DNA from 3 places in the Rhizobium sp. BK619 genome. Region 1 is predicted to be linked to each of the others. Evidence: predicted binding sites of a transcription regulator. Region 1 holds the regulator's gene; each other region holds the start of a gene.
What was found. The regulator LexA, encoded in region 1, represses DNA repair genes until DNA is damaged. The targets are predictions, from matches to a motif close to TGTTCNNNNTGTGTTCNG.
Positions count from the first base shown of each region.

Region 2: FHX14_RS03245 (ImuA family protein) is a predicted target of LexA. The motif match lies at 2,072-2,089, and genes of this name have one in related genera.
Region 3: FHX14_RS23260 (MazG nucleotide pyrophosphohydrolase domain-containing protein) is a predicted target of LexA. The motif match lies at 2,135-2,152, and genes of this name have one in related genera.

Region 1 covers NZ_JACIBH010000004.1:205,423-209,575, forward strand. Annotated here, with positions in the region: gene eno (phosphopyruvate hydratase) at 1-187, opposite strand, end outside; gene kdsA (3-deoxy-8-phosphooctulonate synthase) at 328-1,173, opposite strand; gene FHX14_RS09070 (VOC family protein) at 1,170-2,066, opposite strand; gene lexA (transcriptional repressor LexA) at 2,263-2,982, shown strand; gene FHX14_RS09080 (ComEC/Rec2 family competence protein) at 2,963-4,153, opposite strand, start outside.
Region 2 covers NZ_JACIBH010000001.1:675,041-679,193, reverse strand. Annotated here, with positions in the region: gene FHX14_RS03265 (SOS response-associated peptidase) at 1-54, opposite strand, end outside; gene FHX14_RS03260 (SOS response-associated peptidase) at 111-608, shown strand; gene dinB (DNA polymerase IV) at 605-1,696, opposite strand; gene FHX14_RS03250 (hypothetical protein) at 1,693-1,959, opposite strand; gene FHX14_RS03245 (ImuA family protein) at 2,134-2,895, shown strand; gene FHX14_RS03240 (DNA polymerase Y family protein) at 2,816-4,153, shown strand, end outside.
Region 3 covers NZ_JACIBH010000012.1:212,308-216,460, forward strand. Annotated here, with positions in the region: gene FHX14_RS23250 (polysaccharide deacetylase family protein) at 1-525, opposite strand, end outside; gene FHX14_RS23255 (D-alanyl-D-alanine carboxypeptidase family protein) at 743-2,026, shown strand; gene FHX14_RS23260 (MazG nucleotide pyrophosphohydrolase domain-containing protein) at 2,156-2,473, shown strand; gene FHX14_RS23265 (GNAT family N-acetyltransferase) at 2,490-2,981, opposite strand; gene tldD (metalloprotease TldD) at 2,999-4,153, opposite strand, start outside.

The DNA.
Region 1 (4,153 bases):
CGCCCTTGCCGAGGTAGCGCTTGCCGCCGTCGCGCAGCTCGACCGCCTCATGCGCGCCCGTCGAAGCGCCCGAGGGAACGGCCGCGCGGCCCATGCTGCCGTCTTCGAGATAGACATCGACTTCGACGGTGGGGTTGCCACGGCTATCGAGAATCTCGCGGGCGATGATATCGGTGATTGCAGTCATGGGTTCTTCCTGCTCGGTGGGTGATCAATCGTTCGAAGCCTGTCATAATCGAAGGCGTGCAAATTACAATGGCGCATTGCACACCTTCGATCTGCATGTCTGATCGTCGCTATAGCACGAACATGTCAGGCTTTTGACTGTCAGCCCTTGGCGACGGCATCGAAGGCCAGCAGCTTTTCCAGCAGCCGCGGCATGTCCTTGAGATAGACCATGTTCGGGCCGTCGGACGGTGCATTGTCCGGGTCCTGGTGGGTTTCGACGAAGACGCCGGCAATACCGGTCGCTACCGCTGCGCGCGCCAGCGTTTCCACGAATTCCCGCTGCCCCCCGGAGGAATCGCCCTGCCCGCCCGGCTGCGCCACGGAATGGGTCGCATCGAAAACGACGGGGGCGCCCATCGACGCCATGATTGGCAGCGAGCGCATGTCGGAAACCAACGTATTATAGCCGAAGGAGGCGCCGCGTTCGCAGAGCAGCACGTTCGGATTGCCGCTGGCGTTGAGCTTCTTCAGTACGTTCCTCATGTCCCAGGGGGCGAGGAACTGGCCCTTCTTGACATTGACGGCACGGCCGGTCTCGGCGGCGGCGATCAGAAGGTCGGTCTGACGGCAGAGGAAGGCCGGAATCTGCAGGACATCGACCACCTTTGCCACTTCGGCGCATTGCTCGGCGGTGTGAACGTCGGTCAGGACCGGAAAGCCGAATTCCTTCTTGAGATCGGCAAAGACCTGCATGCCCTTTTCAAGCCCGATGCCGCGCTCGGCCGACAGCGAGGTGCGGTTCGCCTTGTCGAACGAACTTTTGTAGACGAGGCCGATGCCGAGCTTGGCGCAGAGCTCTTTGAGCGTCCCGGCAACCATGAAAGCGTGGTCGCGGCTCTCCATCTGGCACGGGCCGGCAATCAGCGACAGGCGGCCGGTATTGGAGAAGGTGACCTGGCCTGCGCCCTCGCCGATCCTGACTTCAGAATTCGTATCAGTGCTCATCGTGTTTCCTCGAAGGCGAAGAGCGTGCCCTGCCCGGGCGCCGGCTTCACCAGAATGCGATTGTTCTTGCGCGTGTAGGTCACTCCGTTAGCAGCCAAATGCGCTTCTGTCACGGCAAGATCGGCGACAGTGAAGAGGATAGCCCGGCCGCGCAGGCCGCGGTCGGCGGATGAGACGGCGATCTCGAAATAGGCCTCCAGCCCCTCCGGGGTCATCAGGCTGATTTTCGCGTTCGGCGCGGCGATATTGACGCCGAAACCGGTTTTTTCGACGGCCGACTGCGCAGCGGCAAGGCCGACGAAGGCCGCGAATGCGGCGGGTTCCGGCGCGCAAAGCGCAATCTCGGCAATGCCTGTTACGCCATTGGCATGCGTCTCCAGCGCGCGGCGGTCGGACGGCAGCGGATTGATGCGCTCGACGCTGAAGAGGAAGAAATCCGGCGCGCGCAACTCAGCGGCAAAGGCCAGCTTGAAGCCGGCAATGGTCTCGAAACCATCAGGCATTTTCATCGGTCGGCTGAACTGCAGCATCTCGCCGGCGCTCGATCCGCTGCCGGCGAAGTGGCGATGATCGCGGCCGGCATCGCTGGTGGCAAAGGCCACCGCGGAAAGCCCCTCCTCGCCGCAACGGAAGCGGAAGGCTCGGTTGCGGGCAGTGAAGACATTGCCTTGCCGCGCCGACGCCTCGCTCTCTTCGACGCTGGCGATACCAAGCGGCTCCAGATAGGTCTTGTCGGCAAAGAAGACGCAGGCATTCTCCGTGCCGAAGGGATGGCGGGCATCGGCGGCAACGGTGAAGCCGAGCTTGCCGAGCCGCTCGCGAGCCAGATCGATATTGACGACGGGCAGCACCACATGATCCAGCGGGTGCGGTTTGGCGGAACGCTCGTTCATCATATCCCTCCCTCAAACGACAAGAGATGTGCGACAGCGCCACCCCCATTGCAAGACATGTGTGCCAATCCGGCGAATGAAAATAAAAATCTCAACGAGTTGGCGGCAAGTTTTACGGAAATTTAGCACCTTGCGGAACACATATGGAACATATAGTGTCTGTTCTGGATTTGTTTCAATCAGGGGTCACACGCCGATGCTCACGCGCAAACAACAGGAGCTTCTCCTTTTCATTCATGAGCGCATGAAGGAATCCGGCGTTCCGCCTTCTTTCGACGAGATGAAGGATGCCCTGGATCTGGCCTCGAAATCCGGCATTCATCGCCTGATTACGGCGCTCGAGGAACGCGGATTCATTCGCCGCCTACCGAACCGCGCCAGGGCGCTCGAGGTCATCAAGCTTCCCGAAGCCTATAGCCCCAGCATCCAGCCCCGGCGCGGCTTTTCGCCAAGCGTCATCGAGGGCAGCCTTGGCAAGCCCCAGCCGGCTGCTGCCCCCGCGCCTGCAAAACCCGTCGCCGACAACGGCAACTCGGTCTCGGTGCCGGTCATGGGCCGAATCGCTGCCGGCGTTCCGATCTCGGCGATCCAGAACAACACCCATGACATCGTTGTTCCCGCCGACATGCTTGGCTCCGGTGAACATTATGCGCTGGAGGTCAAAGGCGATTCGATGATCGACGCCGGCATCTTCGATGGCGACACGGTGATCATCCGCAACGGCAGCACCGCAAGCCCCGGCGACATCGTCGTTGCCCTCGTCGATGACGAGGAAGCGACACTGAAGCGCTTCCGCCGCAAGGGCGCCTCGATCGCACTTGAAGCGGCCAACCCGGCTTACGAGACCCGGATCTTCGGGCCGGACCGCGTCAAGGTGCAGGGCAAACTCGTCGGCCTCATTCGCCGCTATCACTGACACCGGACAGGCCGGATTCGGTAAAACTGTTGCTGCGCCAGTCATAGGCGCGCTGGCGCATCCACGGCCGCGACAGCGTTTCGAATGCGGTTGCGACCTCCAGGCCGGCATCCGCGAAACGCAACTCGACGGAACCGGTCCTGCGCAGCGTCTCACCGGTGAAGAGCGTCGCGCCTGAGCGGCAGCTGTTGAAACGCAGACGGACCGGCGTCACGACGATATCGGCCGAATCGCAGGCCGGACCGAGATAAGCGGCATTGTCGATGATGGTTACCACACGGCCATTGCCAAGCCTCGATGTGCACCAGGCCTTCTTGACGCAGGAAAAGCGGTTTGTTTCTCCGCCCGCGGCAGCCGCCCGCATTGCTGTCCTTGCTTCATTCTGCTGCTCGCGGGAAAGCCTGACGCGGCGGTCTTCTCCCTCCGGTGGGATAGCGGGGCCATCCAGCATCTTCGGCGGGTGATGGGTCGGCAGGACCAGCGCTCTTTGCCACTGGTCGAAGATGAAATCCGGCGGGTTTTCACGATTGGAAGCCATTGCCGCGGTCTCGACGAGCGCGACCAGACCGCCGTCCTCCGAAATCACCAGATCCGGCGGCCGCGGAACCGGCAGAATCAGCACCAGAAGCGTCGAGACGGCGAGGATCGATGTGCCGGCATGGCGAAGCCGGGTACGCAGCAACGTCAGCAGCAGGAAGCCTGCCACGGCGACGGCGAAATACCAGGCGGGCAAGCGGCCGACGCCGATATCGCCGCCCCAGCCGGACACCGTCTTGGCGACTGCGATCACCAGATCGAGCCCGAAGCCGACCACCTTCCAGAGCGGAGCGTCCAGACCGAACGGCATGAGCAACATCGCCAGCAGCCCGGCCGGCATGACGATGAAGGAGATGATCGGCATCGTCGCGAGGTTTGCCGGCAGGCCGTAAGCGGTCAGGCGATGAAAATGCTCGATCGAAAACAGCGCCGTGGAGAAGCCGCCGATCAGCGAGGTCAGGAAGACGCCGCCGAAGAAACCGGCGACCGCAACGACCGGCCGGAAGACCGGCAACTTCAGCCAGGCGTTTTCGCGGATGCGCCGGTCTTTCCACAGCTGATAACCCGATACCAATGCCAATGTCGCGGCAAAGGACATCTGGAAGCTCGGACCCAGGACTTCGGAGGGCGAAAT
Region 2 (4,153 bases), on a different contig from region 1:
GAAGTCCTTCGCGATCGAAGCAGCGTCCACCATCAGCCGATAATCATTGCACATGCGTCCCTCATTACAGGTTGGTTGCTTCGAAAAGTTGTTCCTGATATGTTCTATCTATGATGAGCGCGAAGGTTTTCCAGTCCGACGCCCCGCTCGACGAGCGCCGCGTCATCATAAGACGCCATGACGGCGATGTGGAGATGGTGGAGCTGCCATGGGGGCTGCGTCCCCGCGAAGGCGGTCCGCGCGCCGTCAACGTCATCCGCTCGGAAGGACGGAGCTTCCCGAGCCACCGCTGCCTGGTCCCCGCCTCGGAGTTTCGCCATAGGAGCTTCAGCTTTTCGCTCGCCAACGGCGACTGGTTCTATTTTGCGGGGATCTGGCGGCCGGCGGCCGACGATTGGCCGGAGGCCTATGCCGTCCTGACCATCGAGGCCAACCCCGATATCGCGCCGTTCCACGACCGGCAGATGGCGGTGCTGACGCGCGACCAACGCATGGTCTGGCTCGACGGACTTTTTCCCGAAGAGGAAATCCTGCGGCCGCTGCCGGCGGGGACGTTCGGCGTCAAGCGCCACACCGGCGCTCCTGCCCAGCCGATGCTGGCGGTCTAAAGCGCCAACCGCAACTGCGGCTCCGTTCCAGAGGTCCGCCGCTCCAGCGACGACAGGGTAACGCCGACCAGACGAATACCCTTGCGCGGCGGAAAGATCGGCGCCAGCAGCAGGCCGACGATCTCCTCTAGGTCGGTGATCGCTGCCAGAGGTGCGGGAGCGGTCTTGCTGCGGGTGATCTGGTTGAAGTCGGCATATTTGACCTTGAGCGTCACCGTCTTGGCACCAATCCCATTGGCCTCGCAATAACCCCACACTTTTTCGATCAATGGCTGAAGCCCTTCACGGGCGGGTTCAAAGGTATGGAGGTCCTGGGAAAACGTATCTTCCGCGCCGACGGATTTGCGCACGCGGTTCGGCTTGACCTGACGCTCATCGATGCCGCGGGCAATGCCATAAAAATACGGTCCCGACTTCCCGAAATGCTCCACCAGGAATTCGAGGGTCTGCTGTTTCAGATCCGCGCCGGTGTCGATCCCGAGCCGATGCATCTTTTCGGCCGTCGCGGGTCCAACACCATGGAACTTCTTGACGGGGAGGGCCTCGACGAAGGCCGGCCCGTTCTTCGGTGTAATCACGGCCTGGCCGTTCGGCTTGTTCAGATCGCTCGCCATCTTGGCGAGGAACTTGTTGTAGGAAATCCCGGCCGACGCGTTGAGGCCGGTAATCTCTTTGATCCTGGCGCGGATCTCCAGCGCGATCTCGGTGGCGATCTCCATGCCCTTGAGATTGTGCGTGACATCGAGATAGGCCTCGTCGAGCGAGAGCGGCTCAATCATCGGCGTATATTCGGCGAAGATCGCGCGGATCTGCTGCGACACCGCCTTGTAGACATCAAAGCGCGGCGGCACGAAGATAAGATCCGGACATTTCCGCTTTGCGGTCACCGACGGCATCGCCGAGTGGACACCGAAGACCCGCGCTTCGTAGCTCGCCGCCGCCACTACGCCGCGGGCAGCCGATCCGCCGACGGCAATCGGTTTGCCGCGCAATTCCGGATTATCGCGCTGCTCAACCGAAGCGTAGTAAGCATCCATATCCACATGGATGATCTTGCGCGGCCGATCGTGACCTTCATCGTCTCTCATGACTGGCTCCCATTAGGACCATCTATGTTGTCCAGACATGGGAAGTGTGCGCCGCATTTGTCACCTTCCGGCGTTTGCATGCGCTCGCAGCCCATGGCCATCCTACGGCGAAGGACCGCGAAGCTCACACCGGCGCCGAACACTTTCACCAACAGCTTGCGCTCGATCGCGCCATGGCGGTCACATCGCCGACAGATGAATTCGATAACCGGCTCACGATAATCCTTCAGTCTCAGATCACTTAACAGGTCCGGTCGGGCCATGCGAAAAAATTCCTAATTCAGTCATCGGATTGAATCTGTTCATCGAATCCGTCGGGCCCGCGCCCGCGCTCAACTTGAGCGCGCCGGACACGCATTGACTCGTTTTTGCTTTGAGAACAAATAAAGAACATACCGCCTCTTCTCAAGTCGAAAACGGGTTGCCGCAAGGAGATCATGACCACAGCCGTCGCCACTTCGAATGCCGTTCTCGACGAGTTGCGCGAGAAAATCGCCAGCCTGGAAGGGACCGGCCTGCGCCATCGCAGTTTCCTGCCGTTCGGGGTCAGTGAGATCGATGCGCAGTTGCCGGGAGGTGGCTTGGCCTTTGGTGCGCTGCATGAAGTGGCCGGCGGCGGAAATGGCGCCATCGATGGCGCGGCCGCGGCACTCTTCATCGGCGGCATTGCGGCTCGCACCACCGGCAAGGTGGTCTGGTGCCTCACCCGCTTCGATCTCTTCTTTCCGGCACTTGCCCAGATCGGGCTTCATCCCGACCGCGTCATCTTCGTCGAATGCGACAAGGAAGAGACGGTGCTGGCGAGCTTCGAAGAGGCGTTGCGCTATGGCGGCCTCGGCGCCGTCGTCGCCGAACTGGTGCGCCTGCCGATGACGGCATCGCGCCGTCTGCAGCTTGCGGCGGAAAAGTCGGGCACATTGGGCTTGGTGATCCGCCGATGGCGTCGCCAGACGGAAGCCTCCGATTTCGGCATGCCGACGGCCGCGGCGACCCGCTGGCGGATCTCGGTGCTGCCATCCGAGCCGCTTCCCGTACCGGGTGTCGGCCGCGCGCGCTGGCTCGCAGAACTCATGCGGGTGAGGGCAGGCGAGGGAGGAGAGTTCATTATCGGAGCATGTGATGGCCAGGGTCGTATCTGTCTTTCTTCCGACACTGCCGACCGACCGGATCAGGCGCGCCGATCCTTCGCTGTCTCTTGACACGCCGCTGGTGGTAATCGCCCGTAGCGGATCGAAGCGATGGGTAGCGGCGGCCGACCGGGCAGCCCTCAAACTCGGGCTGCACGTCGGCATGTCGGCCGCCAAGGCGCAGGCGCTGGTCCATGGGCTGACGATGATTGATGCCGACCCAGTAGCCGACCTCGCAACACTCGAACGGCTGACGTTATGGGCCTTGTCGCAATATTCTCCCGTGGTCACCATGGATACTCCGGACGGCATTGTGATGGATACCGAAGGCGCCGATCATCTGCAGGGTGGCGAAGACTTGCTGCTCTCCGGTCTCGTCAACCGTTTCCGCGGCCGCGGTCTTGCAGCGCGAGCAGCGATCGCCGACACTTGGGGCTCAGCGCATGCGCTCGCCCGCTCCACGGATCGCGAGACGATTATCATCCCACGCGGCGAGACCGCCAAGGCTGTGAACCGGCTGCCGCTGTCCTCGCTGCGCCTGCCGGTCGAAATCGTCGGAAATCTCCGCACCCTCGGCTTCGCCACCGTCGGTGATCTTGCCGCTACGCCGCGCGCGCCGCTGACGCTGCGTTTCGGCCCGGAGGTCGGGCGGCGCCTCGACCAGATGTTCGGCCGCATCGCCGAGCCGATCGATCCGATCCGGCCGGCCGACCTCGTCGAGGTGCAAAAATCCTTTGCTGAACCGATCGGCGCACCGGAGACCATCGAGAAATATGTGAGCCGCCTGGTGCGGCAGCTCTGTCTGGAGCTCGAGAAGCGGGGACTTGGGGTGCGGCGCGCCGACCTGATCGTCCACCGCGTCGACAACACGCTTCAGTCGCTTCGGGCCGGCACAGCCAAACCGGTCCGTGACATTGCCTGGCTGACCAAACTCTTCCGTGATCGGATCGAGAAGATCGAGCCTGGCTTCGGTATCGAGAAGCTGAGCCTGACCGCTATCATTGCCGAACCGCTCGTTGACATGCAGTCGGCCTCCTCGTTGATCGAAGAGCAGGTCACCGATGTGACGCCGCTCATCGATGTGCTCGGCAATCGCGGCGGCCAGCGGATTTTCCGCGTGGCGCCAGTGGCAAGCGACGTCCCGGAACGCAGCGTCCAGCGCATTGCGCCCACGGCAGACGAGATCGGCGCTACCTGGCCGCTCCATTGGCCGCGGCCTTCCAGGCTTTTGCCGCATCCGGAGGCGATCGAGGTGATTGCGCTTCTGCCCGATCATCCGCCGGTCTCCTTTACCTGGCGCGGCAAGCGGCGTCGGGTGAAGCGCGCTGAC
Region 3 (4,153 bases), on a different contig from region 1:
TTGCTGCTGCGGATCGTCGAGCGCCAGCCGTTCGCTGCCGCGGCCGAAATCGAAGCGAAGTTCGCCTGACCGACGCAAAAGGATGGCGAGCGTCTCCCACCAGATGCTGTGCGAGCCCTCGGCAAAACCCTTGGCAATGAACACCGTGAACGGCGCCCGATGCTGTTCGAACACCGGCAGCGCGTGCTCCAGATTGTTGATGTAGCCGTCGTCGAGCGTGAAGGCGGCAAACGGCCCTCCGCCCTCGGGTTCGGCCAGCAGCGCCGGCACCTGATCGAGCGGCACGAAACGATAGCCCTCCCGCTTCAGCCGCCGCAGCGCCGTATCGAGAAAGCCGGGGGTGATTTCGAGATGCGCATTCGGCTCGAAAGCCTCCGGCACGTGCGGGCGGACATGATGCAGCGTGAAGACGACGCCGCGTCCGCGCGCCTGGCGCATCAGCCCGGCGGCGGCAATCAGCCAGGAAAGCTCGAGCCCGGCGCCGATCGCCGCGCGTTTTGCCAGTCGCTTCAATTGTCCCGTCATGCGCCGTCCGTTGTTTTTTGCTGGAAACTAGCAAGCGCGACTTAAGCCTTGCTGAATCCCGATTTCGCACGGCTCCTTTCATTTCCTGTTAACCAAGGCGATGAAAAGACTAGAAAAATGGTAGGAGTTGCCTCAAAGTCGCGCCAAACTTGCCGCTTCTGTCACGTTACGGCACAACGCCGATCCTATCGAGCGCCGACGCATCAAGGGGAACTGCATGAGAACGCTTCTGGCGGCTGTTTTGACCGTAACGCTCGCCGTTTCGGCGCCTCTTGCGGCCCTGGCCGGCAGCGCTTCATTGGTCCTCGATGCCCGCACCGGCAAGGTTCTCGCCGCCGAAAACGCCGATACGCTGAACCATCCGGCCTCGCTGACGAAGATGATGACGCTCTATCTCACCTTCGAAGCTTTGAAGCGCGGCAAGATCGCCTGGGATACGCCGATCAAGATGTCGAAATATGCCGCCTCCCGGCCGCCGACCAAGCTCGGCGTCAAGGCCGGCGGCACGATCACCGTGCGCGAGGCGGTCTATGGCATGATCATCAAATCCGCCAATGATGCCGCCTCCGCCATGGGCGAGAAGCTCGGCGGCTCGGAAAGCGGTTTTGCCCGGATGATGACCGCCAAGGCCCGCCAGCTCGGCATGAGCCGCACCGTCTTCGTCAACGCCTCCGGCCTGCCGGACGGCCGCCAGGTCACCACGGCGCGTGATATGTCGACGCTCGCCATCGCGCTGATGAAGAATTATCCGAACGAATACCGGCTGTTTTCGGTGGCAAGCTTCAATTTCCGCGGCCGCACCGTGCGCGGCCACAACAATCTCATGTACCGCTACCAGGGCATGGACGGCATCAAGACCGGTTACACCAACGCCTCCGGCTTCAATCTCGTCAGCGCTGTTCGGGACGGCAACCGCCGCGTCGTCGGCGTCGTGCTCGGCGGCCGCACCGCCCGCAGCCGCGACGACAAGATGGCCGGTCTGCTCGACCGTTATCTCGGCCGTGCCTCCTCTTCCGGCGGCGCCAAGCTGGTGGCGAGCGTCGGCGCCAGGGAGCCTGTCGAAGTGGCGTCTGCCGCCGACGATTCCGATGTTCCCGTGCCGCTCAGCGCACCGCGCTCGGCCGACGATCTTGCAGCAAAGAGCCTGGCCTATGCCGATGACGCCGTCGTGCCGCTGGAGCGTCCGGTCGCGATGGACGAAATCCTGAACGCCGGCAAGGCGCCGAAAATGTCGGCGGAAAAGACCGATGGCGACTGGCAGATCCAGATCTCGGCCGCTCCGAGCGCCGATGCGGCGCGCGCACTTCTCGCCCAGGCAAAGTCTGAAGGCGGCGCGCCGCTGGTTTCCGCCTCGCCCTATACCGAGGCGGTCGGCAAGGGCGCCAACAAGATCTACCGCGCCCGCTTCGTCGGCTTCGCCAGCAAGGACGCCGCCGTTTCCGCCTGCGATGCGCTGAAGCAGCGCTCCTACGACTGCATGCTGCTGCCGGATCACGGCTGATCGCCGCAGGAATTCAAAGTGTTACAGCGTCCTTTGCGCGTTTGAATAAACGCGCGGCTCTGTAAGACAATCGACTCTGGACAAGCATCGGGAATCAGCGTCTCTTCCATAAACAAAAGGAGAACGCCGATGTTGCGTCGTCTTGCCGATCAGTTCGAAATCTCATCCGCCGCCTATGTCGCCGCCAACGGCATCGAACGCGATGCCGACTGGTTTCTGTTGAAGCTACAGGAGGAAATGGGCGAGCTGACGCAGGCCTGGAACCGGCTGACCGGCCGCGGCCGCGCGAAAGGCCGATCGCCCGAGGAGATGCGGCGCGATCTGGCCGACGAGACCGCCGACCTTCTCGGCCACCTCCTGCTGTTTGCCCGCAGCAACGACATCGATCTTGCCGCGGCGATCGAACGCAAATGGCTGTTTCAGCCGGCGGAAGCGCCGAAGAGCTGAGGCATTTCGGCGGCCCTCAGCCGACCTTATGCCGGTAGAACTTGGTGTCCACCGCCATTAGCGGGAAGGCGCGGGGAAGGGCGCTCTTGGCGATCTCGGCAAAGCCGTTCTTTTCGTAGAAGCGATGGGCGGCGACGAATTTGTCGGTCGTGCCGAGGAAGATATCGGTAAGGCCGGCATCCCTGGCATGGGCGAACATGCGGTCGAGAAGCAGCGCCGCCACCCCGTGCTCGCGGCCGCGAACGTCGGCGGCGACGAACATCTTGCGCAGGGCAGCCTGATGATTGCCGATGTCCTTCAAGCCCAGCGTGCCGACGATGGCGCCATCCTTGACGGCGACCCAGAACTCTCCCTTGCCGGACTGATAGAAATCCGGGATGACCCTCAAATCCGGCTGCGCATCGGCGGTGATGTCGATTCCAAACTCTTCGCGCTGGATCGGCAGGATCACCGAAAGCACGTCATCGGCGTCGCCTTCCGCAAAACGCCTGATCTCGACCTCCGCCATGACAGGCTCCTTTCGTCTCAGGTCTGGGTGCCGCCGACGGTGATCCGATCCATGCGCAGATGCGGCTGGCCGACGCCGACCGGAACCCATTGGCCGCCCTTGCCGCAATTGCCGATGCCGGTATCGAGCTTCATGTCGTTGCCGATCATCGACACCCGCTTCATCGCATCCGGGCCGTTGCCGATCAGCATCGCGCCCTTGATCGGCGCGCCGACCTTGCCGTTCTCGATCAGATAGGCCTCGGTGCAGCCGAAGACGAACTTGCCGGAGGTGATATCCACCTGGCCGCCGCCGAACGAAACGGCATAGATGCCCTTCTTCACCGAGGCGATGATTTCCTCGGGCGTCTTGTCGCCGCCGAGCATATAGGTGTTGGTCATGCGCGGCATCGGCACATGCGCATAACCCTGGCGGCGGCCGTTGCCGGTCGGCGCCATGCCCATTAGCCGGGCATTCTGCCGATCCTGCATATAGCCGACGAGCTTGCCGTTCTCGATCAGCACGTTGTAGCCCGACGGCGTGCCCTCGTCGTCGATGGTGATCGAACCGCGGCGGTTGTCGATCGTGCCGTCGTCGACAACGGTCACGCCGGGAGCGGCGACCATCTGGCCGAGCAGGCCGGCAAAGGCCGATGTTTTCTTGCGGTTGAAATCGCCTTCGAGCCCGTGGCCGACGGCTTCGTGCAGCATCACGCCCGGCCAGCCGGAACCGAGAACGACATCCATCGTGCCCGCCGGCGCATCAATTGCTTCAAGGTTGACGAGCGCCTGGCGCAGCGCCTCGTCGGCGCCATATTGCCAGCTGCCCTCGGCGATGAAATCGCCGAAGCCGATGCGCCCGCCGCTACCATAGGAGCCGCTTTCCTGGCGATCGCCTTCGCCGACCATCACCGAGATATTGATGCGGGTCATCGGCCTGATGTCGCGCACGCGATGCCCGTCGGCGCGCAGGATGTCGACGACCTGCCAGCTCGCCGCCACCGAGGCCGTCACCTGCCGCACCTTGTCGTTCTTCTCCCTGAGATAGGCGTCGATATCCTGCAGGACCTTGACCTTTTCCTCGAAGCTCGGCTGGCCGATCGGGTTCTGGTCGCCGTAGAATTTCTTGTTGGTGCCTTGCGGAGCCGCCGCATAGGAGCCGGAATAGCCGCGCGTCACGGCGCCCACCGCATC